DNA from 4 places in the Gottfriedia sp. S16(2024) genome. Region 1 is predicted to be linked to each of the others. Evidence: a T-box and tRNA genes for the amino acid it is inferred to sense, from the RefSeq annotation. Region 1 holds a T-box; the other regions hold tRNA genes.
What was found. A T-box is a leader RNA that pairs with one kind of tRNA and senses whether it is charged. The one in region 1 lies ahead of AB1282_RS25400 (valine--tRNA ligase), so its partner is inferred to be a tRNA-Val.

Region 1 (6,930 bases):
GTTGAGCCTTTCCCATTCGTACCTGCGACATGAATTGTTTTAACACTTAACTGGGGATTTCCTAATCTAGCAAGCATTTCTTCCATTCTTTGTAATCCAGGTACAATGCCAAATTTTGTTCTGTTATACATCCATTTCAGAGCTTCCTCATATGTATTAACCATCATAACCCTACCTTTATAGTAAAAAACGACGAATCATTAACTCAATTCGCCGTTTTTATCTTACTAACTTTTATTACAGTCAATTAAATCAACTGCTTAAACTACTTATTTACTTAGTTCTGCAATTCGAGCTCTTACAGATTCTTGTTTTTCAAGATAATCTTTTTCTTTACGACGCTCTTCTTCAATAACTGCTTCAGGAGCTTTCGCTACAAATCCTTGGTTACTTAATTTCTTTTGAACTCGTTCAACTTCACTAGTCCATTTTTCTAATTCTTTCTCTAAACGTTTTTTCTCTTCTTCAAGATTAATTAATCCTTCTAGAGGAAGATAAAGTTCTGCCCCACTAATTACTGCTGACATCGATTTTTCTGGTGCAGTTAAGTTAGTAGAAATTGTTAATTCTTCTGGATTACAGAAGCGCTCAATATAAGAACGGTTTTCTTCTAATGCTGCTGCAATCGTTTCATCCTTTGCAGAGATCATTAGTTGAACTTTTTTGCTCATTGGCGTGTTTACTTCTGCACGAATATTACGAACTGAACGAATTAACTCAACTAATATTTTCATCGTTTCAGAAGCTTCTTTATTTGTTAATTCCTCTCTAACTGTTGGCCAAGCAGAAACTGTAATAGATTCACCTTGGTGAGGTAGAGATTGCCAAATTTCTTCAGTAACGAAAGGCATAAATGGATGTAAAAGCTTCATTGTACTTTCTAATACGTGTGCTAGAACTGAACGAGTCATATTTTTTGCATCTTCATTGTCACCGTATAAAGGAATCTTTGCCATTTCGATATACCAGTCACAAACATCGTCCCAAATGAAGTTATAAAGTACACGACCTACTTCACCAAATTCATAACGATCGATTAAAGCTGTTACACTTTCAATTGTTTCATTTAAGCGAGTTAAAATCCATTCATCAGCAACAGATTTTTCTTTCGTTAAATCAATATTTTCATATGTGAAACCTTCCATATTCATTAAAGCAAAACGAGAAGCATTCCAAATTTTGTTTACAAAGTTCCAAGTCGCTTCAACTTTCTCAATACTGAAACGTAAATCTTGGCCTGGTGAACTTCCTGTTGTTAAGAAGTAACGTAATGAATCTGCTCCATATTTCTCAATAACATCCATTGGGTCAACACCGTTACCAAGTGATTTACTCATTTTACGTCCTTGCTCGTCACGTACTAAGCCATGAATTAAAACATCGTTAAATGGACGTTTACCTGTAAATTCAATTCCTTGGAAAATCATTCTTGATACCCAGAAGAAAATAATATCATATCCAGTTACTAATACATTAGTTGGGAAATAGGCTTGGAAATCCTTACTTTCTTCATTTGGCCAACCTAAAGTTGAGAATGGCCATAATGCTGAACTGAACCAAGTATCTAAAACGTCGTTATCTTGATTCCAATTTTCAATATCAGCTGGTGGCTCTTGATTTACATAAATCTCACCAGTTTCTTTATGGTACCAAGCCGGAATACGATGTCCCCACCATAATTGACGTGAAATACACCAGTCACGAATATTTTCCATCCAACGTAGATACGTTTTTTCAAATCGATCTGGTACAAATTTTACGCTATCATCAGAATTTTGTAATGCTACTGCAGCATCAGCTAGTGGTTGCATTTTAACAAACCATTGAGTTGATAAATAAGGCTCAACAACCGCTCCGCTACGTTCACTATGACCTACAGAATGCATATGTTCTTCGATTTCAACAAGAACACCCATCTCTTGTAAATCTTTAACGATTTGTTTACGGCATTCAAAGCGATCCATACCATTGTATTTTCCTGCTTTTTCATTCATCGTACCATCTTCATTCATTACAAGAATGCGAGGTAAGTCATGACGGTTTCCAACTTCAAAGTCATTAGGGTCATGAGCAGGAGTAATTTTTACAACTCCAGTACCAAATTCCATATCAACATAATCGTCAGCAATAATTGGAATTTCACGATTAACGATAGGAAGTGTAACTGTTTTACCAACCATTGATTTATATCTTTCGTCCTCCGGATGAACCGCAATTGCAGTATCTCCAAGCATTGTTTCAGGACGAGTAGTTGCAATTTGAATGTTTCCAGTTCCGTCTGTTAATGGGTATTGCATATGGTAGAATGCACCTTGAACATCCTTATAAATAACTTCGATATCTGATAAAGCTGTTTTTGTTGCTGGATCCCAGTTGATGATATATTCACCACGATAGATTAATCCTTTTTTGTATAGCTTAACGAATACTTCTTTTACTGCATCTGATAGACCTTCATCTAATGTGAAGCGTTCACGAGAGTAATCTAAACCTAAACCGATTTTTTCCCATTGAGAACGAATATGAGAAGCATATTCTTCTTTCCACTCCCAAGCTTTTTCTAGGAATTTTTCACGTCCTAAATCATATCTTGATAAGCCTTCTTCACGTAATTTTGCTTCAACTTTTGCTTGTGTAGCAATACCAGCGTGGTCCATACCAGGTAAATAAAGTACATCATAACCTTGCATTCGTTTAGTACGAGTTAAAATATCTTGTAATGTTGTATCCCATGCATGACCTAAGTGTAATTTTCCAGTTACGTTTGGTGGAGGAATTACGATTGTATATTTTGGCTTTTCTGATTCCACTTGTGCTTCAAAGAATTTCCCATCTAACCAAAATTGGTAACGATCTTTTTCAACTAAATTTGGATCATATTTTGTTGGTAATGATTTTTTTGTAGTTTCCATTCGGATTCATCTCCTCTAATAATTATTGAAAAATAAAAAAACTCCACTCATCCTTGAAAAGGACGAATGGAGTTGAATTCGCGGTACCACCTTTTTTTGTCAGAAAAAACTTGTGTTTAGCTGACACACTTAAAAAAGATAACGGATCATCCGGTAACTTCTAATCACAAAAAGCTTTCGAAGCCACTGCTCAAGGGCGACATTCCAACTCTATTTTCTAGAAACCTCTCACCAAATGGTTTCCTCTCTGAAGAACTAGTTCGTTGTACTCTTCCCTATCAATGCATTTCATTATGAATATATGTAATAGTCTACAAAATTTACTTAAGCTTAGTCAACAGTATTTCTTATTTCTTTGTAGATTATTCAATAAGTGTCAATATAGTACCATATTTTTTAACACATAAAAAAAATACGAAAAATAATTGTAATGATTATTTAACATTCTGGTATACTAGTACTTATTTAATTATGCGATAATTATAAAGTATGTAGATATAATTTTTAGGGGGATATTCATGGGTTTATTTAAAAATACATTAGCTCGTGTTCTCGGAATCGGTGGAACGAGAATCGATACAAAGCTTGAAAAAAAAGAATATCAAGCTGGTGAACGAGTAAAAGGTGAATTATATATAAAAGGTGGACGAGTTAAGCAAGAACTAGATTCCGTCTTTTTACATGTAATGACTGAATATCAAGTTGAATCAAATGATAAGATTATTAATAAGAATGGTACTTTACAAAAATTTATCGTATCAGTTGATCGTATAATAAATGCAAATGAAGAAGTTGTTATTCCTTTCTTTTTCACCTTATCTGAAAATACACCGGTATCACTTCACAAATCCCATATTTGGATTAAAACTCATTTAGAAATAGAAAAGGCTGTTGACCAATATGATGCTGATGGCGTTCAAGTAGTTCCTTCAGTTGGCTTAAAAACGGTAATCCAAGCACTTCAAGAAGAAGGATTTGTATTAAGAGATAGTGAAAACAAAAAGAAATATGGAAAAATTATTCAAGAATTTGAATTTTATCCAATGAATGGCGAATTCCGTGGAAAATTAGAAGAGGTTGAGGTTAATTATTTAAGCTTTGACAAAACAGTCGACTTAATTCTTCAACTTAATCAAAAACAAAAAGAAACAACAAGTAAGTTTTCTAAGTTATTTGGTACTGATGAAAATAATGTTCGAATCTCTTTTTCAAAGGATCATATTACGGACAAGGATTTTGTACGTAAGAGTGTAGTTAATGCTATTAAACGTCATGTAAAATAATAAATATAAAAAAACATCTATCCATGTATTCTCCAACACCATTAGTTGTTGCTACCATTAATGCGGTGATACATTTTTTGGATAGATGTTTTATTTTCTCTTAATTAGGCAGTCTGAATTCATAAATCATCTATAGATTTCGCTGCTTCAATATCCTCTTGAATTTTAGAGACAAAATATTCAATATTAATCATATGCCAGTATGCATTTAATAAATCTCTTACATTGTCTTTTTCATTATTAACCTCGGATCGCTTTAAATATTTAGAAATTTTGGAAGCAAACTGAGTTGGATATGCCATATAGCTTAAAAATAACATTCTTTCCTCTTCTCTTAATGAAAAATTCTTTTCATACATATTAAGCCAATTATTACGATCAGATTGCTGAATAGGATAGGTTTTAAAAGAAGTCTTATAATAGTTAGTTAAGTCTTGAATTGGTGTAGTTTCTTGTGCATTTTCTAGATTAATAAAGACACCTTCACCTCTTTTATTTACAAGAAAGTGCGAAATAGATAAATTTCCATGGTTCATGACAACTCTTGTATTTTCAGTTTCCTTCATTTTTTTAAACCATTCATCTAACTGACCCTTAGCAAATTGATGTGCACTTAATATTTTATGAAAATACGTGCAATAGCTTAGTTCATAAGGTGACATATACCAATTATCTTCAGCAGCTTCAATGAAATTTTCCAATACATCTTTATCTTTACTCCATCTTTTTGTTAACGTATCATAATGGATTTGTAATTGATCTTTATCTACCTTTTTCTCTTTTTGTGTACTGTTGTGCATTTTACCTAGTGAAGTAAACATTCGTTGAAAATGTAAATTCTCATCTGACTTTTCATCAACACTCTCAATCCACGGCATTAAATAGTAATGCTTCGTATTAAATTCAACAATATAATCCCCGCTCTGGGTATGATAAATTGGCACAACATTTCGAAAGCCTTTATCTTGTAAAGAACGAACATTATCAATCAAATTATTTCTATAAACTCGATTCACATTTGCCTCTTTTAGTGCGAATACACCTTGATTCGTATAGATTTTAACTACTTTACCAACAGTTTCAAAATAATTTGGGACAATATGATACTGTGCTAAAATGACGCTTATTTCATCTTTAGGTTTTCTATACAAGATGCGTCACTCTCACTTTCTAAATGCGTAAAAGCCTTGTATTAGTAGACAAGTGTCTTAACTAATACAAAGCTCTCACCATATTGTTATTGTTTTATTGCAGTTACGGGAATATAAATGATTTGCCCTTCTGATAAAAATTCATCATTCAAGTTATTAACACGATTTAACTGCTGAGTTTGTAAGTTATATTTTTTAGCTACGGATTCAATTGTATCTCCATTTTGAGCTAAATATAATTTTAATTTTGTATAAGAATCTTCTCTTCCTTCGCCTGTAAACAAACTTGAAAGTAGATTGTCACTTTTAACACTTCTTGCTTCGCTTACTTCTTCTTTTACTTCCTTGTTTACAACTGGTTCAGCTTTTATTTCTACTTTTGGTAATTCAGGTGGTGCTTCTTGTTGCTCTACTTGAGCTTGATAATAATCCGCATAATAAGGTGGTGTTTGACGAACATCATCATTTGGACTCACGAAAGAATTTTCTTGATTTACTTGAGGGAATGGATTTTGATAGTATTGTTGCTGATTTTGATTATATGCAAATGGTGCTTGCTGAAATTGTTGGTTAACATATGGTTGATAGTTTTGCTCTAAAGTTCGATTATATAGTTCTTCATATTTTTCTATTTCTTTTTGAGCATTACTTTCATTACTAGCATTTTGTAAAGTGCTAAAATCATTATCTAAGAAGCTAGGTCTACTATTTAATGAATTGTTTAAATAGCTGTGTACATTAAAATCATTATTCAAGAAACTAGGTCGCTCATTATACGTATTATTTACACTGTTAGATTCCTGTGCATCATTTACACTTTGACTAGCTTCTGCATCATTATTATTCATTAAGAAGCTCGGGGTTGTTTCCACTGCTTGTGGCTCCATTACTTGCGGTTCCACTGCTTGCGGTTCCACTGCTTGCGGTTCCATTGCTTGTGGTTCCATTGCTTGTGGTTCAAACACTTGTGGCTCCATTGCTTCGGCTGATATATTAAAGCCTCTAAATACGTCTTCATATTCTTCTTCCTCTTGGGCTTCTGATTGTTCTTCTAACTGTTCTGACTGCTCTGACTGAGCCATAATTTCAACATTAAATTGTTCTTCTACTTGTTGTTCCTCTTCAAAACTTTGTTCATTGCTTTCTACTAACTCATAATAATGTTCCACTTCATTTTCAACTTCTTCGACTCGATCTTCAACTACTTCTTCAGGCTGAAAAACCTCTAAGTAAGTAGGTTGCCCAGGATATGTGTCTTGTTCTTCTTGTTCATCATTCTCTTCAAGGGATTGAATCCAATCACTGCCGTAAAGATTATTTTGTTCACTTGCTTCCTGTTCCGAAGTTGGTTGATGAAAGAACTGGAATTGTTCTTCTTGTTCTCTTTCTGGCTGATACTCATATCCTTCATTTCCCTCATTACTTGAGCGATATTCATTTTCGTATGAGTAGTTATTATATTGCTCATAGCCTCTTTGTTCTTGATAAGTTTCTACTGCCCTATTATGGTCGTGTAGACCAGAAATACATAAATCAGCAGCAATTTGAATACTTCCTTTTTCAGCTAATTGATAATCAAATGTC
Region 2 (6,930 bases), 4.9 Mb from region 1:
CCCCGAAATAGCTTTAGGGCTAGCCTTATGTGTTAGAGTCTTGGAGGTAGAGCACTGATTGGACTAGGGGCCCCCAACGGGTTACCGAATTCAGTCAAACTCCGAATGCCAATGACTTATCCATAGGAGTCAGACTACGAGTGATAAGATCCGTGGTCAAGAGGGAAACAGCCCAGACCGCCAGCTAAGGTCCCAAAGTATACGTTAAGTGGAAAAGGATGTGGAGTTGCTTAGACAACCAGGATGTTGGCTTAGAAGCAGCCACCATTTAAAGAGTGCGTAATAGCTCACTGGTCGAGTGACTCTGCGCCGAAAATGTAACGGGGCTAAACGTATCACCGAAGCTGCGGATTGATACCGTATGGTATCAGTGGTAGGGGAGCGTTCTAAGGGCGTTGAAGCTAGATCGTAAGGACTGGTGGAGCGCTTAGAAGTGAGAATGCCGGTATGAGTAGCGAAAGACGGGTGAGAATCCCGTCCACCGTATGCCTAAGGTTTCCTGGGGAAGGCTCGTCCTCCCAGGGTTAGTCAGGACCTAAGCCGAGGCCGAAAGGCGTAGGCGATGGACAACAGGTTGATATTCCTGTACCACCTCATTTCCGTTTGAGCGATGGAGGGACGCAGAAAGATAGGGTAAGCGCGCTGCTGGATATGCGCGTCCAAGCAATTAGGCTGATGTGTAGGCAAATCCGCACATCATAAGGCTGAGTTGTGATGGCGAGGGAAATATAGTACCGAAGTTCCTGATTCTACGCTGCCAAGAAAAGCTTCTAGCGAGGAAATAGGTGCCTGTACCGCAAACCGACACAGGTAGGCGAGGAGAGAATCCTAAGGTGAGCGAGAGAACTATGGTTAAGGAACTCGGCAAAATGACCCCGTAACTTCGGGAGAAGGGGTGCTCTTTTGGGTGTATGCCCGGGAGAGCCGCAGTGAAAAGGCCCAAGCGACTGTTTAGCAAAAACACAGGTCTCTGCGAAGCCGCAAGGCGAAGTATAGGGGCTGACGCCTGCCCGGTGCTGGAAGGTTAAGAGGAGGGGTTATCCCTTACGGGAGAAGCTCTGAATTGAAGCCCCAGTAAACGGCGGCCGTAACTATAACGGTCCTAAGGTAGCGAAATTCCTTGTCGGGTAAGTTCCGACCCGCACGAAAGGCGTAACGATTTGGGCACTGTCTCAACCATAGACTCGGTGAAATTATAGTACCTGTGAAGATGCAGGTTACCCGCGACAGGACGGAAAGACCCCGTGGAGCTTTACTGCAGCTTGATATTGAATTTTGGTACAGCTTGTACAGGATAGGTAGGAGCCTGAGAAGCCGGAGCGCTAGCTTCGGTGGAGGCGTCGGTGGGATACTACCCTGGCTGTATTGAAATTCTAACCTAGAGCCGTTATCCGGCTCGGAGACAGTGTCAGGTGGGCAGTTTGACTGGGGCGGTCGCCTCCTAAAGAGTAACGGAGGCGCCCAAAGGTTCCCTCAGAATGGTTGGAAATCATTCGAAGAGTGTAAAGGCATAAGGGAGCTTGACTGCGAGACCTACAAGTCGAGCAGGGACGAAAGTCGGGCTTAGTGATCCGGTGGTTCCGCATGGAAGGGCCATCGCTCAACGGATAAAAGCTACCCCGGGGATAACAGGCTTATCTCCCCCAAGAGTCCACATCGACGGGGAGGTTTGGCACCTCGATGTCGGCTCATCGCATCCTGGGGCTGTAGTCGGTCCCAAGGGTTGGGCTGTTCGCCCATTAAAGCGGTACGCGAGCTGGGTTCAGAACGTCGTGAGACAGTTCGGTCCCTATCCGTCGTGGGCGCAGGAAATTTGAGAGGATCTGTCCTTAGTACGAGAGGACCGGGATGGACACACCGCTGGTGTACCAGTTGTTCTGCCAAGAGCATGGCTGGGTAGCTATGTGTGGAAGGGATAAGTGCTGAAAGCATCTAAGCATGAAGCCCCCCTCAAGATGAGATTTCCCATAGCGTTAAGCTAGTAAGACCCCTGAGAGACGATCAGGTTGATAGGTCAGAGGTGGAAGCGTGGTGACACGTGGAGCTGACTGATACTAATCGGTCGAGGACTTAACTAACAAGTTTGATAATGACATTATCTAGTTTTGAAGGTACAAAAATTATTATAAAAAAAATCGAAGAAAGTTATTGACTTTTAAATGAAATTTGATATAATAATTAATGTCCTAAAGAAAATGAATCAAGTGATGATAGCGAAGAGGTCACACCCGTTCCCATACCGAACACGGCAGTTAAGCTCTTCAGCGTCGATGGTAGTTGGGGGTTTCCCCCTGTGAGAGTAGAACGTCGCTTGGTTTGATGGAGGATTAGCTCAGCTGGGAGAGCACCTGCCTTACAAGCAGGGGGTCGGCGGTTCGAGCCCGTCATCCTCCACCATATGCCGACTTAGCTCAATTGGTAGAGCAACTGACTTGTAATCAGTAGGTTGGGGGTTCAAGTCCTCTAGTCGGCACTCTTTATGAGCCATTAGCTCAGTAGGTAGAGCATCTGACTTTTAATCAGAGGGTCGAAGGTTCGAATCCTTCATGGCTCACCATTTTCTAAAAAGAAAATATTTGCGGGTGTGGCGGAATTGGCAGACGCGCTAGACTTAGGATCTAGTACTTCGGTGTGGGGGTTCGAGTCCCTTCACCCGCACCATTTATCTTGTTAAACAGTATATGCGGAAGTAGTTCAGTGGTAGAATACAACCTTGCCAAGGTTGGGGTCGCGGGTTCGAGCCCCGTCTTCCGCTCCATATATGCTGCCGGGGTGGTGGAATGGCAGACACACAGGACTTAAAATCCTGCGGGGGTTGACCCCGTGCCGGTTCGAGTCCGGCCCTCGGTACCATTTTTATAATATGCGCCCGTAGCTCAATTGGATAGAGCGTTTGACTACGGATCAAAAGGTTATGGGTTCGAGTCCTTTCGGGCGCGCCATATTGTTTCACCTGTAATTCTGAACGGGAAGTGGCTCAGCTTGGTAGAGCACCTGGTTTGGGACCAGGGGGTCGCAGGTTCAAATCCTGTCTTCCCGACCATTTAAAACATGGGGCCTTAGCTCAGCTGGGAGAGCGCCTGCCTTGCACGCAGGAGGTCAGCGGTTCGATCCCGCTAGGCTCCACTTGAAGAACTTAAATTAATTTATTATGGCGGTGTAGCTCAGCTGGCTAGAGCGTACGGTTCATACCCGTGAGGTCGTGGGTTCGACTCCCTCCGCCGCTACTTATTTAAGGACCTTTAGCTCAGCTGGTTAGAGCAGACGGCTCATAACCGTCCGGTCGTAGGTTCGAGTCCTACAAGGTCCACCACTTATAATGGAGTAATACCCAAGTCTGGCTGAAGGGATCGGTCTTGAAAACCGACAGGGGTGTAACAGCCCGCGGGGGTTCGAATCCCTCTTACTCCTCCATTTTTATTAAACTTTATATAAATGGAACTAACTTAGTTAGTATCCACATTATCGCGGGGTGGAGCACGAACGAATATGCTTCGAAGAAATTACTTCAGCATACCAATCGAGCTGCTACTTGCATAATCATCCTGAGATTGGGATGGTCTTAACAAAATAACTTTATTGGAACTATATTAAATAGTATCCACATTATCGCGGGGTGGAGCAGTCTGGTAGCTCGTCGGGCTCATAACCCGAAGGTCGCAGGTTCAAATCCTGTCCCCGCAACCAAATGGTCCCGTGGTGTAGCGGTTAACATGCCTGCCTGTCACGCAGGAGATCGCCGGTTCGATCCCGGTCGGGACCGCCATTTAAGTTGGCTCGGTAGCTCAGTCGGTAGAGCAGAGGACTGAAAATCCTCGTGTCGGCGGTTCGATTCCGTCCCGAGCCACCATCTTAAATAAAAAAATGATTATAATAATAAGCCGACTTAGCTCAATTGGTAGAGCAACTGACTTGTAATCAGTAGGTTGGGGGTTCAAGTCCTCTAGTCGGCACTCTTTATGGCGGTCGTGGCGAAGTGGTTAACGCATCGGATTGTGGTTCCGACACTCGTGGGTTCGATTCCCATCGGTCGCCCCATATTTTGCGGGTGTAGTTTAATGGTAAAATAGAAGCCTTCCAAGCTTCGGTCGTGGGTTCGATTCCCATCACCCGCTTTTTATAAAATTTAATGGGCCTATAGCTCAGCTGGTTAGAGCGCACGCCTGATAAGCGTGAGGTCGATGGTTCGAGTCCATTTAGGCCCACCATTAATTTTTATAATTAGTTTTTCCGCAGTAGCTCAGTGGTAGAGCACTCGGCTGTTAACCGAGTGGTCGTAGGTTCGAACCCTACCTGCGGAGCCATATGATAGAGAAGTACCCAAGTGGCTCAAGGGGCGCCCCTGCTAAGGGTGTAGATCGGGTAACCGGTGCGAGGGTTCGAATCCCTTCTTCTCTGCCATATTTTTTTTTGGCCCGTTGGTCAAGCGGTTAAGACACCGCCCTTTCACGGCGGTAACACGGGTTCGAGTCCCGTACGGGTCATAACTAAAGCTCAGTTATTTGTGATAACACAGGTAACTGAGTTTTTTATTTGTCTTTTTTAGGACTTTAGTGAACGACATTTAATTGAATACGCCTTTCTTCATATATTAGAGTGTTCTTCTTTCATTTTAGGATGTACAGGGAGGGAGCTCTTATAGTTGTAATATGTTTGCTGTCAATTTTACAAATAAAGTAATAGAAACAGCACATCGTAGTCCTAGCTCTCCACGGGTTTGCTATTCCTCTTTTCCATTATTCTTCATTTGGGTCACATATCCTTATTTTTCAATACTAATATCCTTTTCACTCATTTTAAATCTAAACATCATCAGTTGATCTATTAACTATTATCCTTCTTCTATAGAAATAGAAAGCAAGAAATTGAAAGCAAGCGCAATATCTTAGTGTTAAAATGTGAATAGCTAAAGATGAGGTGATTAAATGAACGGATTAAATAATGAGGTCATGTGGAATGCAGTTGAATCATGCGATGAAAACTACGATGGAGTGTTTATATATGCAGTTAAGTCCACTGGTATTTGTTGTAAACCTTCGTGTAAGTCAAGAACTCCATTAAAAGAAAATGTATCATATTATCCGTCATTTTCCTTGGCAATTAACGAAGGATACCGTCCATGTAAAAGGTGTCGCCCTGATTTACTTCACACAAATGAGGAGGATATTATTTTATCAGCTAAACATTTTATTGAAAAAGAATATCGAAATAGCTTAACATTGGATCGGTTAGCAAAGGAAGTGGGAGTAAGTAAATTTCACTTGCAAAGATTATTTAAAAAATCCACAGGTTTATCACCGTTAGAATACGCAACTAAGTTAAGAATGATAGAAGCTTTAGGATTGTTACAAGATACTGAGAAAACTATAACTGAAATAGCGCATAAACTTGGCTTTAAAAGCTCGGCACATTTTTCAAGCATGTTTCGTCATCATTTTCATAACACTCCAACCATATTCAGAAAGGGGTTAAATAAATGAAATTAAAAGATGGAATAGCTTTATTAAGCTTAGCTGCATTATGGGGAGCTTCATTTTTATTTATTCGAATAGCTTCACCAGTTTTTGGACCAATTTTAACAATACAAGGAAGAGTAACAATTGCTGCGTTCACCCTGGTGCTATATTTGGTCATTACTAAAAAGTCATTACACTTTAAAAAGAGATGGAGACAATATTTAATAATAGGGGCATTAAATGCAGCAATTCCATTTACATTAATTGCTACATCAGCATTGCATCTGACAGCCTCAATGTCATCCATTCTAAACTCTTTGACGCCATTATTTACAGCGCTTGTTGTCTTTTTATGGACGAAAGAAAAGTTGAGTATGCGAAAGTGGATTGGAATAATAGTGGGAGTAATAGGAGTGATTTTGTTAGTAGGGTGGAGTTCAATTCCGTTTACTTATGATGTTAAAATAGCAATTGGACTTGCAGTTTTGTCGACTATTTCATATGGACTTGCAGGTGTTTATGCAAAGAAAGCATTTGCTTCAGTGCCACCACTATCAATTGCAGCAGGTCAACAAATTGGTGCTGCAATTTTACTTTTACCTTTTACATTTTTAAATTTTACTGCATTTACAGATAAAATTTCGGGAGTTGCTATATTAGCAGTTCTAGGATTAGCATTATTTTGTACTGCTATAGCCTATTTATTGTACTTTTATCTTATCGAAAGTGTTGGGCCAACCAAAACATTAAGTGTTACTTTTTTAATTCCTGTGTTTGGAATGATCTGGGGAGTTCTTATTTTGAAAGAACATATTACATTAGGAATGTTGTTTGGTTTTCTTGTCATTTTATGTGGTGTATTTCTAATTTCAGATATTCGTTCACGTGTAGTATCATCAAGTAAACGAATGCAAGTTTAATAAGCAATTGAAGAATATGACAAAAAAGGATTTTCGTAAAAAACGAAGATCCTTTTTACTATATTACGATTGTTATTTAAGTGAGCTTAAAGTCAGTTCAGGAAAATAATGAAATTGACACGAGCTTTAGTAAGTTTGAAGTGAACCTATATAAATGGATCTCAATAATTTTTGTTGAATTGCCTCTAACGTAAGTCAGTTAATTTAATTACACTATTTTAATCAACATTTATATTTGCTTGGTCTTCCGTATTACGTATAAATTGAATTCGGTTTAGAGATTATTTTTAATTTTGCATCTGAATTTCCATAAAATATGTTGTTGATTTTTAAATATTTTCCCCAAAAAAATTCTTCTACTTAATTCGACAGTCTTCTACAAATCTTTTTAAATATAAAGTTTATATGAGATAAAAGTGTGAAATATGTATGAAATTTTATGAAAAATCAAATTTTTACAAATTGTAACAAGGGAATTTCAAAATACGATGTATAAATATACGTAAATATTCGTTCGACAAATTCGACATTTTTACGACAAGTGCAATAATGAC
Region 3 (6,930 bases), 3.4 Mb from region 1:
GGGACAGATGATTGGGGTGAAGTCGTAACAAGGTAGCCGTATCGGAAGGTGCGGCTGGATCACCTCCTTTCTATGGAGACATCATGAACCGATGGTTCATGTATGAAATGTTTCTTCATTGTTTTGTTTAGTTTTGAGAGTTCACTCTCAACTTTGTACCTTGAAAACTAGATAATGTCATTCATTAAACTGCGTAAGTTTAATTCAATTAGTTTTAAAATTAGTTAAGTTAGAAAGGGCGCACGGTGGATGCCTTGGCACTAGGAGTCGATGAAGGACGGGACTAACACCGATATGCTTCGGGGAGCTGTAAGTAAGCTTTGATCCGGAGATTTCCGAATGGGGGAACCCACTACTCGTAATGGAGTAGTATCTTTACCTGAATACATAGGGTACTGAGGACAGACCCAGGGAACTGAAACATCTAAGTACCTGGAGGAATAGAAAGCAATAGCGATTTCCTGAGTAGCGGCGAGCGAAACGGAAGATAGCCCAAACCAAGAGGCTTGCCTCTTGGGGTTGTAGGACACTCTATACGGAGTTACAAAGGAACGGGGTAAATGAAGCGACCTGGAAAGGTCCGTCAAAGAAGGTAAAAACCCTGTAGTTGAAACCTCGTTCCCTCTTGAGTGGATCCTGAGTACGGCGGAACACGTGAAATTCCGTCGGAATCTGGGAGGACCATCTCCCAAGGCTAAATACTACCTAGTGACCGATAGTGAACCAGTACCGTGAGGGAAAGGTGAAAAGCACCCCGGAAGGGGAGTGAAAGAGAACCTGAAACCGTGTGCTTACAAATAGTCAGAGCTCGTTAACGAGTGATGGCGTGCCTTTTGTAGAATGAACCGGCGAGTTACGATCCCGTGCAAGGTTAAGTTGAAGAGACGGAGCCGCAGCGAAAGCGAGTCTGAATAGGGCGATATAGTACGTGGTCGTAGACCCGAAACCGAGTGATCTACCCATGTCCAGGATGAAGTTCAGGTAACACTGAATGGAGGTCCGAACCCACGCACGTTGAAAAGTGCGGGGATGAGGTGTGGGTAGCGGAGAAATTCCAATCGAACTCGGAGATAGCTGGTTCTCCCCGAAATAGCTTTAGGGCTAGCCTTATGTGTTAGAGTCTTGGAGGTAGAGCACTGATTGGACTAGGGGCCCCCAACGGGTTACCGAATTCAGTCAAACTCCGAATGCCAATGACTTATCCATAGGAGTCAGACTACGAGTGATAAGATCCGTGGTCAAGAGGGAAACAGCCCAGACCGCCAGCTAAGGTCCCAAAGTATACGTTAAGTGGAAAAGGATGTGGAGTTGCTTAGACAACCAGGATGTTGGCTTAGAAGCAGCCACCATTTAAAGAGTGCGTAATAGCTCACTGGTCGAGTGACTCTGCGCCGAAAATGTAACGGGGCTAAACGTATCACCGAAGCTGCGGATTGATACCGTATGGTATCAGTGGTAGGGGAGCGTTCTAAGGGCGTTGAAGCTAGATCGTAAGGACTGGTGGAGCGCTTAGAAGTGAGAATGCCGGTATGAGTAGCGAAAGACGGGTGAGAATCCCGTCCACCGTATGCCTAAGGTTTCCTGGGGAAGGCTCGTCCTCCCAGGGTTAGTCAGGACCTAAGCCGAGGCCGAAAGGCGTAGGCGATGGACAACAGGTTGATATTCCTGTACCACCTCATTTCCGTTTGAGCGATGGAGGGACGCAGAAAGATAGGGTAAGCGCGCTGCTGGATATGCGCGTCCAAGCAATTAGGCTGATGTGTAGGCAAATCCGCACATCATAAGGCTGAGTTGTGATGGCGAGGGAAATATAGTACCGAAGTTCCTGATTCTACGCTGCCAAGAAAAGCTTCTAGCGAGGAAATAGGTGCCTGTACCGCAAACCGACACAGGTAGGCGAGGAGAGAATCCTAAGGTGAGCGAGAGAACTATGGTTAAGGAACTCGGCAAAATGACCCCGTAACTTCGGGAGAAGGGGTGCTCTTTTGGGTGTATGCCCGGGAGAGCCGCAGTGAAAAGGCCCAAGCGACTGTTTAGCAAAAACACAGGTCTCTGCGAAGCCGCAAGGCGAAGTATAGGGGCTGACGCCTGCCCGGTGCTGGAAGGTTAAGAGGAGGGGTTATCCCTTACGGGAGAAGCTCTGAATTGAAGCCCCAGTAAACGGCGGCCGTAACTATAACGGTCCTAAGGTAGCGAAATTCCTTGTCGGGTAAGTTCCGACCCGCACGAAAGGCGTAACGATTTGGGCACTGTCTCAACCATAGACTCGGTGAAATTATAGTACCTGTGAAGATGCAGGTTACCCGCGACAGGACGGAAAGACCCCGTGGAGCTTTACTGCAGCTTGATATTGAATTTTGGTACAGCTTGTACAGGATAGGTAGGAGCCTGAGAAGCCGGAGCGCTAGCTTCGGTGGAGGCGTCGGTGGGATACTACCCTGGCTGTATTGAAATTCTAACCTAGAGCCGTTATCCGGCTCGGAGACAGTGTCAGGTGGGCAGTTTGACTGGGGCGGTCGCCTCCTAAAGAGTAACGGAGGCGCCCAAAGGTTCCCTCAGAATGGTTGGAAATCATTCGAAGAGTGTAAAGGCATAAGGGAGCTTGACTGCGAGACCTACAAGTCGAGCAGGGACGAAAGTCGGGCTTAGTGATCCGGTGGTTCCGCATGGAAGGGCCATCGCTCAACGGATAAAAGCTACCCCGGGGATAACAGGCTTATCTCCCCCAAGAGTCCACATCGACGGGGAGGTTTGGCACCTCGATGTCGGCTCATCGCATCCTGGGGCTGTAGTCGGTCCCAAGGGTTGGGCTGTTCGCCCATTAAAGCGGTACGCGAGCTGGGTTCAGAACGTCGTGAGACAGTTCGGTCCCTATCCGTCGTGGGCGCAGGAAATTTGAGAGGAGCTGTCCTTAGTACGAGAGGACCGGGATGGACACACCGCTGGTGTACCAGTTGTTCTGCCAAGAGCATGGCTGGGTAGCTATGTGTGGAAGGGATAAGTGCTGAAAGCATCTAAGCATGAAGCCCCCCTCAAGATGAGATTTCCCATAGCGTTAAGCTAGTAAGACCCCTGAGAGACGATCAGGTTGATAGGTCAGAGGTGGAAGCGTGGTGACACGTGGAGCTGACTGATACTAATCGGTCGAGGACTTAACTAACAAGTTTGATAATGACATTATCTAGTTTTGAGGGTGCAAAAGTTATTATAAAAAACTTTTAAAAAGTCATTGACTTTTGAGTGAGATTTGATATAATAGTTATTGTCCTTAAGGAATTGAATCAAGTGATGATAGCGAAGAGGTCACACCCGTTCCCATACCGAACACGGCAGTTAAGCTCTTCAGCGTCGATGGTAGTTGGGGGTTTCCCCCTGTGAGAGTAGAACGTCGCTTGGTTTATGATTATTCCGCAGTAGCTCAGTGGTAGAGCACTCGGCTGTTAACCGAGTGGTCGTAGGTTCGAACCCTACCTGCGGAGCCATTTTGGAGAGCTGTCCGAGTGGCCGAAGGAGCACGATTGGAAATCGTGTAGGCGGGTAACCCTGTCTCAAGGGTTCAAATCCCTTGCTCTCCGCCACATGTTTTCAGCACTATTATACTGGCCCGTTGGTCAAGCGGTTAAGACACCGCCCTTTCACGGCGGTAACACGGGTTCGAGTCCCGTACGGGTCACCATTTTATCCTGGAGGATTAGCTCAGCTGGGAGAGCACCTGCCTTACAAGCAGGGGGTCGGCGGTTCGAGCCCGTCATCCTCCACCATTTAATTATTAAAATTAATATATATATCTTATTATCGCGGGGTGGAGCACGAGCGAATATGCTTCGAAGAAATTACTTCAGCATACCAATCGAGCTGCTACTTGCAATAACATCCTGAGATTGGGATGGTCTTAACGAAATACAGTTTATGGATCTATAAATAATAGAGTCCACATTATCGCGGGGTGGAGCAGTCTGGTAGCTCGTCGGGCTCATAACCCGAAGGTCGCAGGTTCAAATCCTGTCCCCGCAACCAAATGGTCCCGTGGTGTAGCGGTTAACATGCCTGCCTGTCACGCAGGAGATCGCCGGTTCGATCCCGGTCGGGACCGCCATTTAAGTTGGCTCGGTAGCTCAGTCGGTAGAGCAGAGGACTGAAAATCCTCGTGTCGGCGGTTCGATTCCGTCCCGAGCCACCATCTTAAATAAAATATATAGCAAGCAATTATTATTAAGCCGACTTAGCTCAATTGGTAGAGCAACTGACTTGTAATCAGTAGGTTGGGGGTTCAAGTCCTCTAGTCGGCACTCTTTAACCGGAGGGGTAGCGAAGTGGCTAAACGCGGCGGACTGTAAATCCGCTCCCTGTGGGTTCGGCGGTTCGAATCCGTCCCCCTCCACCATTTTTATAGGGGCATAGTTTAACGGTAGAATAGAGGTCTCCAAAACCTTTGGTGTGGGTTCGATTCCTACTGCCCCTGCCAAATAATTCAATAATGGCGGTCGTGGCGAAGTGGTTAACGCATCGGATTGTGGTTCCGACACTCGTGGGTTCGATTCCCATCGGTCGCCCCATTTAAATTATTGTAAGGATTACTCAAGTGAGTAATATTATTTATAATAAACTGAATATAGTATATAAAGTTCTTAATTAATGGGCTATAGCCAAGCGGTAAGGCAACGGATTTTGATTCCGTCATGCCCTGGTTCGAATCCAGGTAGCCCAGCCATTATGCGGAAGTAGTTCAGTGGTAGAATACAACCTTGCCAAGGTTGGGGTCGCGGGTTCGAACCCCGTCTTCCGCTCCAAATATGGCGGTATAGCCAAGTGGTAAGGCAGAGGTCTGCAAAACCTTTATCATCGGTTCAAATCCGGTTACCGCCTTTTAATTTACTTCTGCCGGGGTGGTGGAATGGCAGACACACAGGACTTAAAATCCTGCGGGGGTTGACCCCGTGCCGGTTCGAGTCCGGCCCTCGGTATCATTAAACCTCTTACAAAAGTAAGAGGTTTTTAATTTCAGATTTGATTGGACAATTAGTCCTTCCTATATTATAATTATTTTATAACTTTTTGGCGGTGTGGTGGAATGGCAGACACGCCTGACTCAAAATCAGGTATCTTCACGGATGTGCAGGTTCAAGTCCTGTCACCGCTATATTGAAATCAGGGAAGAGGATTTTGCAGAGATGCAGAATCCTTTTTTTTGTTTATATAGTAAAAGGTAAGGAATAGAATAGGGTTTATATATTCTTTATCTTCATCGAGCATTAAAAAATTATCTTCATACGATTATCATAAAGAAAGGCAACGACCATTATAGTCACTGCCTTTCTTTAAGGGGCTATTCTTCATTTAGAAATGCTCTTCATTACATTTTTACATATTTACGTTTTTGCTTTGCAGCAAGCCAATCAAACTGTTTTGGTTTTCTTTTATTTGCTAAAGTAACGACTAATCCTGTTGTTGCTATTAGTAAGCTTGCAGCAGCTACTTTAATAGTAAATTGTTTTGCATCTTTTAATTTCTCGTTATTGTATCGATCAAGTTCCTTAAGGGTATCTTGTGTAAAATCAATTCTGTCGTTTGTTTCTTCAATCAAACTACAGACACCTTCGAAACTTTCGACCAAAGGATTTTTTTCTTCATTTACCAAAGGATCTGTCATAGTTATTCTCCTCCTATATTTAACCTATAAAGAAGAATTCTATGAGAAAATAAATTATACCTTTATTCAAATTTCTACAAATCTTTCAATACACTCTGCTATTAGCTAATTAATAAAGTTCTGATGATTATTGAGCTTACTAATTTAGACATTTTCTATTCTCGACCTTTCCATATTCTAAGCTTAACCATGCTAGAACACTTTCGACAAAAAATGATTTTATTCTTGAATTTATGACATATTTATGATAAATTTAATTACAAGTTCATTAAAAACCTACTAAATACATATTACATTTGTATTAGTAGATAAGCACTTATAACTTGATAACAACGCAGTGTATTGATTCATTCGAAGAACGATACATTGCGTTTTTTTATATTAAAAAGTCTATTATTAAAGGATTTTGTGTCATAATTAAATAAAGAAATAATTTTCTGACTAGAATAGAAAATATAATTTGTAAATTAACAGGCAGTTAGGTGATTCTTGTGAATATAAAAGAATTTCAAAAAGAATTGATTTTATATAGTAAAGAAATTGGAATAGATAAGATTGGATTTACAACTGTTGATCCGTTTTTAACATTAAAAAATCGTTTATATAAGCAGCAGGAATTAAATTACCAATCGGGTTTTGAGACAAAGGATATTGAACGAAGAGTAGATGCAAGAAAAATTATGACAGAATCTAATTCAATAATTGCAATTGCTCTAGCTTATCCATCTAAAATGAAAAATCCTCCTAAAAGTAAAAAAGGATCTACAAGAGGTATCTTTTGTAGGGCTTCATGGGGGGAAGATTACCATGTAGTTGTAAAAAAGAAATTACTTCAGCTTGAGTCATTTATTTTATTACATTATCCAAATGCAAAGGTTCAGTCGATGGTCGATACTGGAGAGCTAGTAGATCGAGCTGTAGCTGAGCGAGCAGGTATAGGTTGGAGTGCTAAAAATTGTTCAATCATTACCCCAGAATTCGGTTCCTATGTCTATTTAGGGGAAATGATTACCTCATTACCTTTTGAACCAGATTCGCCTATTGAGGAACAGTGTGGAGAGTGTACAAAATGCCTTGATGTTTGTCCGACAAGCGCTATTGTTTCTCCAGGTCAATTAAATGCTAAAAATTGTATTGCATTTTTAACCCAATCAAAAGAAATGATTCCTGTTGAGTTTCGAAAAGAGTTAGGAAATCGAATATATGGTTGCGATACATGTCAGACAATATGTCCTAAAAATAAAGGGGTTAATTTTACGCATCATACTGAAATGGAACCT
Region 4 (6,930 bases), 4.2 Mb from region 1:
ACTTTCTGGTCTGTAACTGACGCTGAGGCGCGAAAGCGTGGGGAGCAAACAGGATTAGATACCCTGGTAGTCCACGCTGTAAACGATGAGTGCTAAGTGTTAGAGGGTTTCCGCCCTTTAGTGCTGAAGTTAACGCATTAAGCACTCCGCCTGGGGAGTACGGTCGCAAGACTGAAACTCAAAGGAATTGACGGGGGCCCGCACAAGTGGTGGAGCATGTGGTTTAATTCGAAGCAACGCGAAGAACCTTACCAGGTCTTGACATCCTCTGACAACCCTAGAGATAGGGCTTTCCCTTCGGGGACAGAGTGACAGGTGGTGCATGGTTGTCGTCAGCTCGTGTCGTGAGATGTTGGGTTAAGTCCCGCAACGAGCGCAACCCTTGATCTTAGTTGCCAGCATTTAGTTGGGCACTCTAAGGTGACTGCCGGTGACAAACCGGAGGAAGGTGGGGATGACGTCAAATCATCATGCCCCTTATGACCTGGGCTACACACGTGCTACAATGGATAGTACAAAGGGTTGCAAGACCGCGAGGTGGAGCTAATCCCATAAAACTATTCTCAGTTCGGATTGTAGGCTGCAACTCGCCTACATGAAGCCGGAATCACTAGTAATCGCGGATCAGCATGCCGCGGTGAATACGTTCCCGGGCCTTGTACACACCGCCCGTCACACCACGAGAGTTTGTAACACCCGAAGTCGGTGGGGTAACCTTTTAGGGGCCAGCCGCCTAAGGTGGGACAGATGATTGGGGTGAAGTCGTAACAAGGTAGCCGTATCGGAAGGTGCGGCTGGATCACCTCCTTTCTATGGAGACATCATGAACCGATGGTTCATGTATGAAATGTTTCTTCATTGTTTTGTTTAGTTTTGAGAGTTCACTCTCAACTTTGTACCTTGAAAACTAGATAATGTCATTCATTAAACTGCGTAAGTTTAATTCAATTAGTTTTAAAATTAGTTAAGTTAGAAAGGGCGCACGGTGGATGCCTTGGCACTAGGAGTCGATGAAGGACGGGACTAACACCGATATGCTTCGGGGAGCTGTAAGTAAGCTTTGATCCGGAGATTTCCGAATGGGGAAACCCACTACTCGTAATGGAGTAGTATCTTTACCTGAATACATAGGGTACTGAGGACAGACCCAGGGAACTGAAACATCTAAGTACCTGGAGGAATAGAAAGCAATAGCGATTTCCTGAGTAGCGGCGAGCGAAACGGAAGATAGCCCAAACCAAGAGGCTTGCCTCTTGGGGTTGTAGGACACTCTATACGGAGTTACAAAGGAACGGGGTAAATGAAGCGACCTGGAAAGGTCCGTCAAAGAAGGTAAAAACCCTGTAGTTGAAACCTCGTTCCCTCTTGAGTGGATCCTGAGTACGGCGGAACACGTGAAATTCCGTCGGAATCTGGGAGGACCATCTCCCAAGGCTAAATACTACCTAGTGACCGATAGTGAACCAGTACCGTGAGGGAAAGGTGAAAAGCACCCCGGAAGGGGAGTGAAAGAGAACCTGAAACCGTGTGCTTACAAATAGTCAGAGCTCGTTAACGAGTGATGGCGTGCCTTTTGTAGAATGAACCGGCGAGTTACGATCCCGTGCAAGGTTAAGTTGAAGAGACGGAGCCGCAGCGAAAGCGAGTCTGAATAGGGCGATATAGTACGTGGTCGTAGACCCGAAACCGAGTGATCTACCCATGTCCAGGATGAAGTTCAGGTAACACTGAATGGAGGTCCGAACCCACGCACGTTGAAAAGTGCGGGGATGAGGTGTGGGTAGCGGAGAAATTCCAATCGAACTCGGAGATAGCTGGTTCTCCCCGAAATAGCTTTAGGGCTAGCCTTATGTGTTAGAGTCTTGGAGGTAGAGCACTGATTGGACTAGGGGCCCCCAACGGGTTACCGAATTCAGTCAAACTCCGAATGCCAATGACTTATCCATAGGAGTCAGACTACGAGTGATAAGATCCGTGGTCAAGAGGGAAACAGCCCAGACCGCCAGCTAAGGTCCCAAAGTATACGTTAAGTGGAAAAGGATGTGGAGTTGCTTAGACAACCAGGATGTTGGCTTAGAAGCAGCCACCATTTAAAGAGTGCGTAATAGCTCACTGGTCGAGTGACTCTGCGCCGAAAATGTAACGGGGCTAAACGTATCACCGAAGCTGCGGATTGATACCGTATGGTATCAGTGGTAGGGGAGCGTTCTAAGGGCGTTGAAGCTAGATCGTAAGGACTGGTGGAGCGCTTAGAAGTGAGAATGCCGGTATGAGTAGCGAAAGACGGGTGAGAATCCCGTCCACCGTATGCCTAAGGTTTCCTGGGGAAGGCTCGTCCTCCCAGGGTTAGTCAGGACCTAAGCCGAGGCCGAAAGGCGTAGGCGATGGACAACAGGTTGATATTCCTGTACCACCTCATTTCCGTTTGAGCAATGGAGGGACGCAGAAAGATAGGGTAAGCGCGCTGCTGGATATGCGCGTCCAAGCAATTAGGCTGATGTGTAGGCAAATCCGCACATCATAAGGCTGAGTTGTGATGGCGAGGGAAATATAGTACCGAAGTTCCTGATTCTACGCTGCCAAGAAAAGCTTCTAGCGAGGAAATAGGTGCCTGTACCGCAAACCGACACAGGTAGGCGAGGAGAGAATCCTAAGGTGAGCGAGAGAACTATGGTTAAGGAACTCGGCAAAATGACCCCGTAACTTCGGGAGAAGGGGTGCTCTTTTGGGTGTATGCCCGGGAGAGCCGCAGTGAAAAGGCCCAAGCGACTGTTTAGCAAAAACACAGGTCTCTGCGAAGCCGCAAGGCGAAGTATAGGGGCTGACGCCTGCCCGGTGCTGGAAGGTTAAGAGGAGGGGTTATCCCTTACGGGAGAAGCTCTGAATTGAAGCCCCAGTAAACGGCGGCCGTAACTATAACGGTCCTAAGGTAGCGAAATTCCTTGTCGGGTAAGTTCCGACCCGCACGAAAGGCGTAACGATTTGGGCACTGTCTCAACCATAGACTCGGTGAAATTATAGTACCTGTGAAGATGCAGGTTACCCGCGACAGGACGGAAAGACCCCGTGGAGCTTTACTGCAGCTTGATATTGAATTTTGGTACAGCTTGTACAGGATAGGTAGGAGCCTGAGAAGCCGGAGCGCTAGCTTCGGTGGAGGCGTCGGTGGGATACTACCCTGGCTGTATTGAAATTCTAACCTAGAGCCGTTATCCGGCTCGGAGACAGTGTCAGGTGGGCAGTTTGACTGGGGCGGTCGCCTCCTAAAGAGTAACGGAGGCGCCCAAAGGTTCCCTCAGAATGGTTGGAAATCATTCGAAGAGTGTAAAGGCATAAGGGAGCTTGACTGCGAGACCTACAAGTCGAGCAGGGACGAAAGTCGGGCTTAGTGATCCGGTGGTTCCGCATGGAAGGGCCATCGCTCAACGGATAAAAGCTACCCCGGGGATAACAGGCTTATCTCCCCCAAGAGTCCACATCGACGGGGAGGTTTGGCACCTCGATGTCGGCTCATCGCATCCTGGGGCTGTAGTCGGTCCCAAGGGTTGGGCTGTTCGCCCATTAAAGCGGTACGCGAGCTGGGTTCAGAACGTCGTGAGACAGTTCGGTCCCTATCCGTCGTGGGCGCAGGAAATTTGAGAGGAGCTGTCCTTAGTACGAGAGGACCGGGATGGACACACCGCTGGTGTACCAGTTGTTCTGCCAAGAGCATGGCTGGGTAGCTATGTGTGGAAGGGATAAGTGCTGAAAGCATCTAAGCATGAAGCCCCCCTCAAGATGAGATTTCCCATAGCGTTAAGCTAGTAAGACCCCTGAGAGACGATCAGGTTGATAGGTCAGAGGTGGAAGCGTGGTGACACGTGGAGCTGACTGATACTAATCGGTCGAGGACTTAACTAACAAGTTTGATAATGACATTATCTAGTTTTGAAGGTACAAAAATTATTATAAAAAATTTCATAAAGTTGTTGACTTTTAAATGAAATTTGATATAATAATTAATGTCCTAAATAAAATGAATCAAGTGATGATAGCGAAGAGGTCACACCCGTTCCCATACCGAACACGGCAGTTAAGCTCTTCAGCGTCGATGGTAGTTGGGGGTTTCCCCCTGTGAGAGTAGAACGTCGCTTGGTTTTAAGTTTATTCCGCAGTAGCTCAGTGGTAGAGCACTCGGCTGTTAACCGAGTGGTCGTAGGTTCGAACCCTACCTGCGGAGCCATTTTTAACTTAATGCTTCCATAGCTCAGCAGGCAGAGTACTTCCATGGTAAGGAAGAGGTCACCGGTTCGAGCCCGGTTGGAAGCTTAGGAAAAGTTGTACTGGCCCGTTGGTCAAGCGGTTAAGACACCGCCCTTTCACGGCGGTAACACGGGTTCGAGTCCCGTACGGGTCACCATTTATATTACGGAGGATTAGCTCAGCTGGGAGAGCACCTGCCTTACAAGCAGGGGGTCGGCGGTTCGAGCCCGTCATCCTCCACCATTTAATTTAATAAATACCGGAGGGGTAGCGAAGTGGCTAAACGCGGCGGACTGTAAATCCGCTCCCTGTGGGTTCGGCGGTTCGAATCCGTCCCCCTCCACCATTTATTGTTGGGCTATAGCCAAGCGGTAAGGCAACGGATTTTGATTCCGTCATGCCCTGGTTCGAATCCAGGTAGCCCAGCCATTTTTTTATTTAATCGTAATTTATTACGAGCCATTAGCTCAGTAGGTAGAGCATCTGACTTTTAATCAGAGGGTCGAAGGTTCGAATCCTTCATGGCTCACTCTTTTTTTTTATGTGCGGAAGTAGTTCAGTGGTAGAATACAACCTTGCCAAGGTTGGGGTCGCGGGTTCGAGCCCCGTCTTCCGCTCCATTCGCATATATTTTTATATAGTGGGGCCTTAGCTCAGCTGGGAGAGCGCCTGCCTTGCACGCAGGAGGTCAGCGGTTCGATCCCGCTAGGCTCCACCAATATACATAAAGTTAAACCTTAGTCATTTGACTAAGGTTTTTTGTTGTATATAATCATATGGTATAGCAATTAATAAGCTCAAAATGCATATGTATACAAAAAAATGTCGAGTTGACCCATTTGTTTTAAAAGATTTAAACTATTAATATAATTAATAACTTTAACAGTCAAAAAATTATATTTTTTCAAAAACAAGTAAGCGTTTTCTTTTATGAAATCAGTCGATGGGGGAAATAAAAATGTTAAAAGATATTTCAATTATTGGAGTACCATTAGATTTAGGACAAACTAGACGTGGGGTAGATATGGGGCCAAGTGCAATTAGATATGCACAGTTGCACGAACGTATTGAAAGAATGTCTTATCAAGTAGAAGACTTAGGCGATATTTTAGTAGAACGTACACCAGTTAAAGAAGATAATTCAGAACATAATTTAAAGAACTTAAAATCTGTAAAAGAAACATGTGAAAAGCTTGCTGCTGAAGTTGATGAAGTTATTAAAAGAAACAGAATGCCACTAGTACTTGGCGGTGATCATAGTATTGCAATCGGTACATTAGCAGGTGTATCAAAACATTATAATAATCTTGGATTAATTTGGTTTGATGCACATGGAGATTTAAATACTGCTGAAACATCTCCTTCTGGTAATATTCATGGTATGTCTTTAGCTGTTTCATTAGGTCACGGTCACGACTTATTAACGAAAATAGGTGGTTACTTCCCTAAAGTAAAACCAGAGAACGTAATCATTATTGGTGCACGTGATCTTGATGAAGGCGAAAGAGCAATTATTAAAGAATTAGGAATTAAAGTTTATACAATGCATGAAATTGATAAATTAGGAATGACAAAAGTAATGGAAGAAAGCATTGACCACTTGAAAGGGTGTGACGGAGTACACTTATCATTAGATCTTGATGGCCTAGATCCAATTCACGTTCCTGGTGTTGGTACACCTGTTCCTGGAGGAATCACTTATAGAGAAGGTCACTTAGCGATGGAAATGTTATCAGATGCTGATATTATTACATCAATTGAATTCGTAGAAGTTAATCCTATATTAGACGAAAGAAATCGAACAGCAATCGTAGCCGTTGCATTAATAGGCTCATTATTAGGTGAAAAGTTACTATAATTATTTCAAAAATAAAAAGCTAGCATTCGCTAGCTTTTTTACGTTGTAGAAAAACAACCTTGTCAATTAAATTACCAAATTTTCGTAGAAGGAGTAGAGTGACGTTGATTTCCACTACAGGATGCTCGCTTTCCATGGGGCGAGATTCTTTAGCCTCCTCGGCGAGCCTGCGGGGTCTCAGCCTTCCCGCATATCCCATAGGAGTCGAGCACCCCTTTCGTTCCAATCAACATATTCATCAAAAAAAGTGTGCAATAAAACCTATTCAAATTGCCTTTACTTAGAGTTTCCAAACAGTTGTTTATTAATCAGTTAGGAGGTCAATTAATATCGAACATTAATTAATAAGCTAATCAATTGAATTTGCTTTTCTAAAAATTAGCTCATAATATTTTTAACTTCTAAAAAAACTTACTAGTGTTATTGGAATCATAAAATTGCTCAAACATATTAAAATTTAAAATCATTAATAGACCATCCAAAAAATGATAATTTCATCATTAATAAATGTTCAATTAATGTCCGTTTTCCATATTGACCATTTTATATTTCAACACTCTGAAGAACTGTCTTTCAAAAAAGAATTAATTGTTGTCTATTCTTCTACGAATTTAGACAACTAATATATATAATTCTGTAATTTTGTTTAACATAACTAAAATAGTCGTTAAAGTATTGTTAATATAATTCATAACTCACAAATTTTGTGTATTGCAAAAATATGGTATAATACTCAAGATACAGTTTTATTCTATAGAATTTGGAGGGTAAAAGATGCCTTCTTTACATATAAATTTTTTACAGTACTTACAGAATGGATTAGACATACT

Region 2: it has a tRNA-Val gene. The T-box ahead of AB1282_RS25400 (valine--tRNA ligase) is inferred to sense a tRNA for this amino acid. The anticodon was not compared.
Region 3: it has a tRNA-Val gene. The T-box ahead of AB1282_RS25400 (valine--tRNA ligase) is inferred to sense a tRNA for this amino acid. The anticodon was not compared.
Region 4: it has a tRNA-Val gene. The T-box ahead of AB1282_RS25400 (valine--tRNA ligase) is inferred to sense a tRNA for this amino acid. The anticodon was not compared.

The regions. Positions count from the first base shown of each region.
Region 1 covers NZ_JBFLUO010000001.1:5,264,597-5,271,526, forward strand. The annotation lists gene AB1282_RS25395 (bifunctional folylpolyglutamate synthase/dihydrofolate synthase) at 1-164, opposite strand, end outside; gene AB1282_RS25400 (valine--tRNA ligase) at 270-2,912, opposite strand; T-box leader at 2,968-3,203, opposite strand; gene AB1282_RS25405 (sporulation protein) at 3,431-4,195, shown strand; gene ysxE (spore coat protein YsxE) at 4,315-5,346, opposite strand; gene AB1282_RS25415 (LysM peptidoglycan-binding domain-containing protein) at 5,433-6,930, opposite strand, start outside.
Region 2 covers NZ_JBFLUO010000001.1:412,574-419,503, reverse strand. The annotation lists rRNA gene AB1282_RS02255 (23S ribosomal RNA) at 1-2,078, shown strand, start outside; rRNA gene rrf (5S ribosomal RNA) at 2,201-2,316, shown strand; tRNA gene AB1282_RS02245 (tRNA-Val) at 2,322-2,397, shown strand; tRNA gene AB1282_RS02240 (tRNA-Thr) at 2,401-2,473, shown strand; tRNA gene AB1282_RS02235 (tRNA-Lys) at 2,482-2,557, shown strand; tRNA gene AB1282_RS02230 (tRNA-Leu) at 2,579-2,661, shown strand; tRNA gene AB1282_RS02225 (tRNA-Gly) at 2,684-2,758, shown strand; tRNA gene AB1282_RS02220 (tRNA-Leu) at 2,767-2,853, shown strand; tRNA gene AB1282_RS02215 (tRNA-Arg) at 2,866-2,942, shown strand; tRNA gene AB1282_RS02210 (tRNA-Pro) at 2,967-3,043, shown strand; tRNA gene AB1282_RS02205 (tRNA-Ala) at 3,054-3,126, shown strand; tRNA gene AB1282_RS02200 (tRNA-Met) at 3,154-3,227, shown strand; tRNA gene AB1282_RS02195 (tRNA-Ile) at 3,237-3,313, shown strand; tRNA gene AB1282_RS02190 (tRNA-Ser) at 3,322-3,414, shown strand; tRNA gene AB1282_RS02185 (tRNA-Met) at 3,611-3,687, shown strand; tRNA gene AB1282_RS02180 (tRNA-Asp) at 3,691-3,766, shown strand; tRNA gene AB1282_RS02175 (tRNA-Phe) at 3,775-3,850, shown strand; tRNA gene AB1282_RS02170 (tRNA-Thr) at 3,881-3,953, shown strand; tRNA gene AB1282_RS02165 (tRNA-His) at 3,963-4,038, shown strand; tRNA gene AB1282_RS02160 (tRNA-Gly) at 4,045-4,115, shown strand; tRNA gene AB1282_RS02155 (tRNA-Ile) at 4,132-4,208, shown strand; tRNA gene AB1282_RS02150 (tRNA-Asn) at 4,230-4,304, shown strand; tRNA gene AB1282_RS02145 (tRNA-Ser) at 4,311-4,401, shown strand; tRNA gene AB1282_RS02140 (tRNA-Glu) at 4,413-4,484, shown strand; gene AB1282_RS02135 (bifunctional transcriptional activator/DNA repair enzyme AdaA) at 4,926-5,480, shown strand; gene AB1282_RS02130 (DMT family transporter) at 5,477-6,376, shown strand.
Region 3 covers NZ_JBFLUO010000001.1:1,908,922-1,915,851, forward strand. The annotation lists rRNA gene AB1282_RS08990 (16S ribosomal RNA) at 1-70, shown strand, start outside; rRNA gene AB1282_RS08995 (23S ribosomal RNA) at 223-3,160, shown strand; rRNA gene rrf (5S ribosomal RNA) at 3,282-3,397, shown strand; tRNA gene AB1282_RS09005 (tRNA-Asn) at 3,408-3,482, shown strand; tRNA gene AB1282_RS09010 (tRNA-Ser) at 3,487-3,578, shown strand; tRNA gene AB1282_RS09015 (tRNA-Glu) at 3,602-3,676, shown strand; tRNA gene AB1282_RS09020 (tRNA-Val) at 3,686-3,761, shown strand; tRNA gene AB1282_RS09025 (tRNA-Met) at 3,941-4,017, shown strand; tRNA gene AB1282_RS09030 (tRNA-Asp) at 4,021-4,096, shown strand; tRNA gene AB1282_RS09035 (tRNA-Phe) at 4,105-4,180, shown strand; tRNA gene AB1282_RS09040 (tRNA-Thr) at 4,217-4,289, shown strand; tRNA gene AB1282_RS09045 (tRNA-Tyr) at 4,300-4,384, shown strand; tRNA gene AB1282_RS09050 (tRNA-Trp) at 4,392-4,465, shown strand; tRNA gene AB1282_RS09055 (tRNA-His) at 4,481-4,556, shown strand; tRNA gene AB1282_RS09060 (tRNA-Gln) at 4,637-4,711, shown strand; tRNA gene AB1282_RS09065 (tRNA-Gly) at 4,716-4,790, shown strand; tRNA gene AB1282_RS09070 (tRNA-Cys) at 4,796-4,866, shown strand; tRNA gene AB1282_RS09075 (tRNA-Leu) at 4,881-4,964, shown strand; tRNA gene AB1282_RS09080 (tRNA-Leu) at 5,058-5,140, shown strand; gene AB1282_RS09085 (hypothetical protein) at 5,354-5,650, opposite strand; gene queG (tRNA epoxyqueuosine(34) reductase QueG) at 6,142-6,930, shown strand, end outside.
Region 4 covers NZ_JBFLUO010000001.1:1,063,287-1,070,216, reverse strand. The annotation lists rRNA gene AB1282_RS05010 (16S ribosomal RNA) at 1-810, shown strand, start outside; rRNA gene AB1282_RS05005 (23S ribosomal RNA) at 963-3,900, shown strand; rRNA gene rrf (5S ribosomal RNA) at 4,021-4,136, shown strand; tRNA gene AB1282_RS04995 (tRNA-Asn) at 4,148-4,222, shown strand; tRNA gene AB1282_RS04990 (tRNA-Thr) at 4,236-4,308, shown strand; tRNA gene AB1282_RS04985 (tRNA-Glu) at 4,325-4,399, shown strand; tRNA gene AB1282_RS04980 (tRNA-Val) at 4,410-4,485, shown strand; tRNA gene AB1282_RS04975 (tRNA-Tyr) at 4,504-4,588, shown strand; tRNA gene AB1282_RS04970 (tRNA-Gln) at 4,597-4,671, shown strand; tRNA gene AB1282_RS04965 (tRNA-Lys) at 4,699-4,771, shown strand; tRNA gene AB1282_RS04960 (tRNA-Gly) at 4,788-4,862, shown strand; tRNA gene AB1282_RS04955 (tRNA-Ala) at 4,885-4,960, shown strand; gene rocF (arginase) at 5,201-6,100, shown strand; gene cdaA (diadenylate cyclase CdaA) at 6,875-6,930, shown strand, end outside.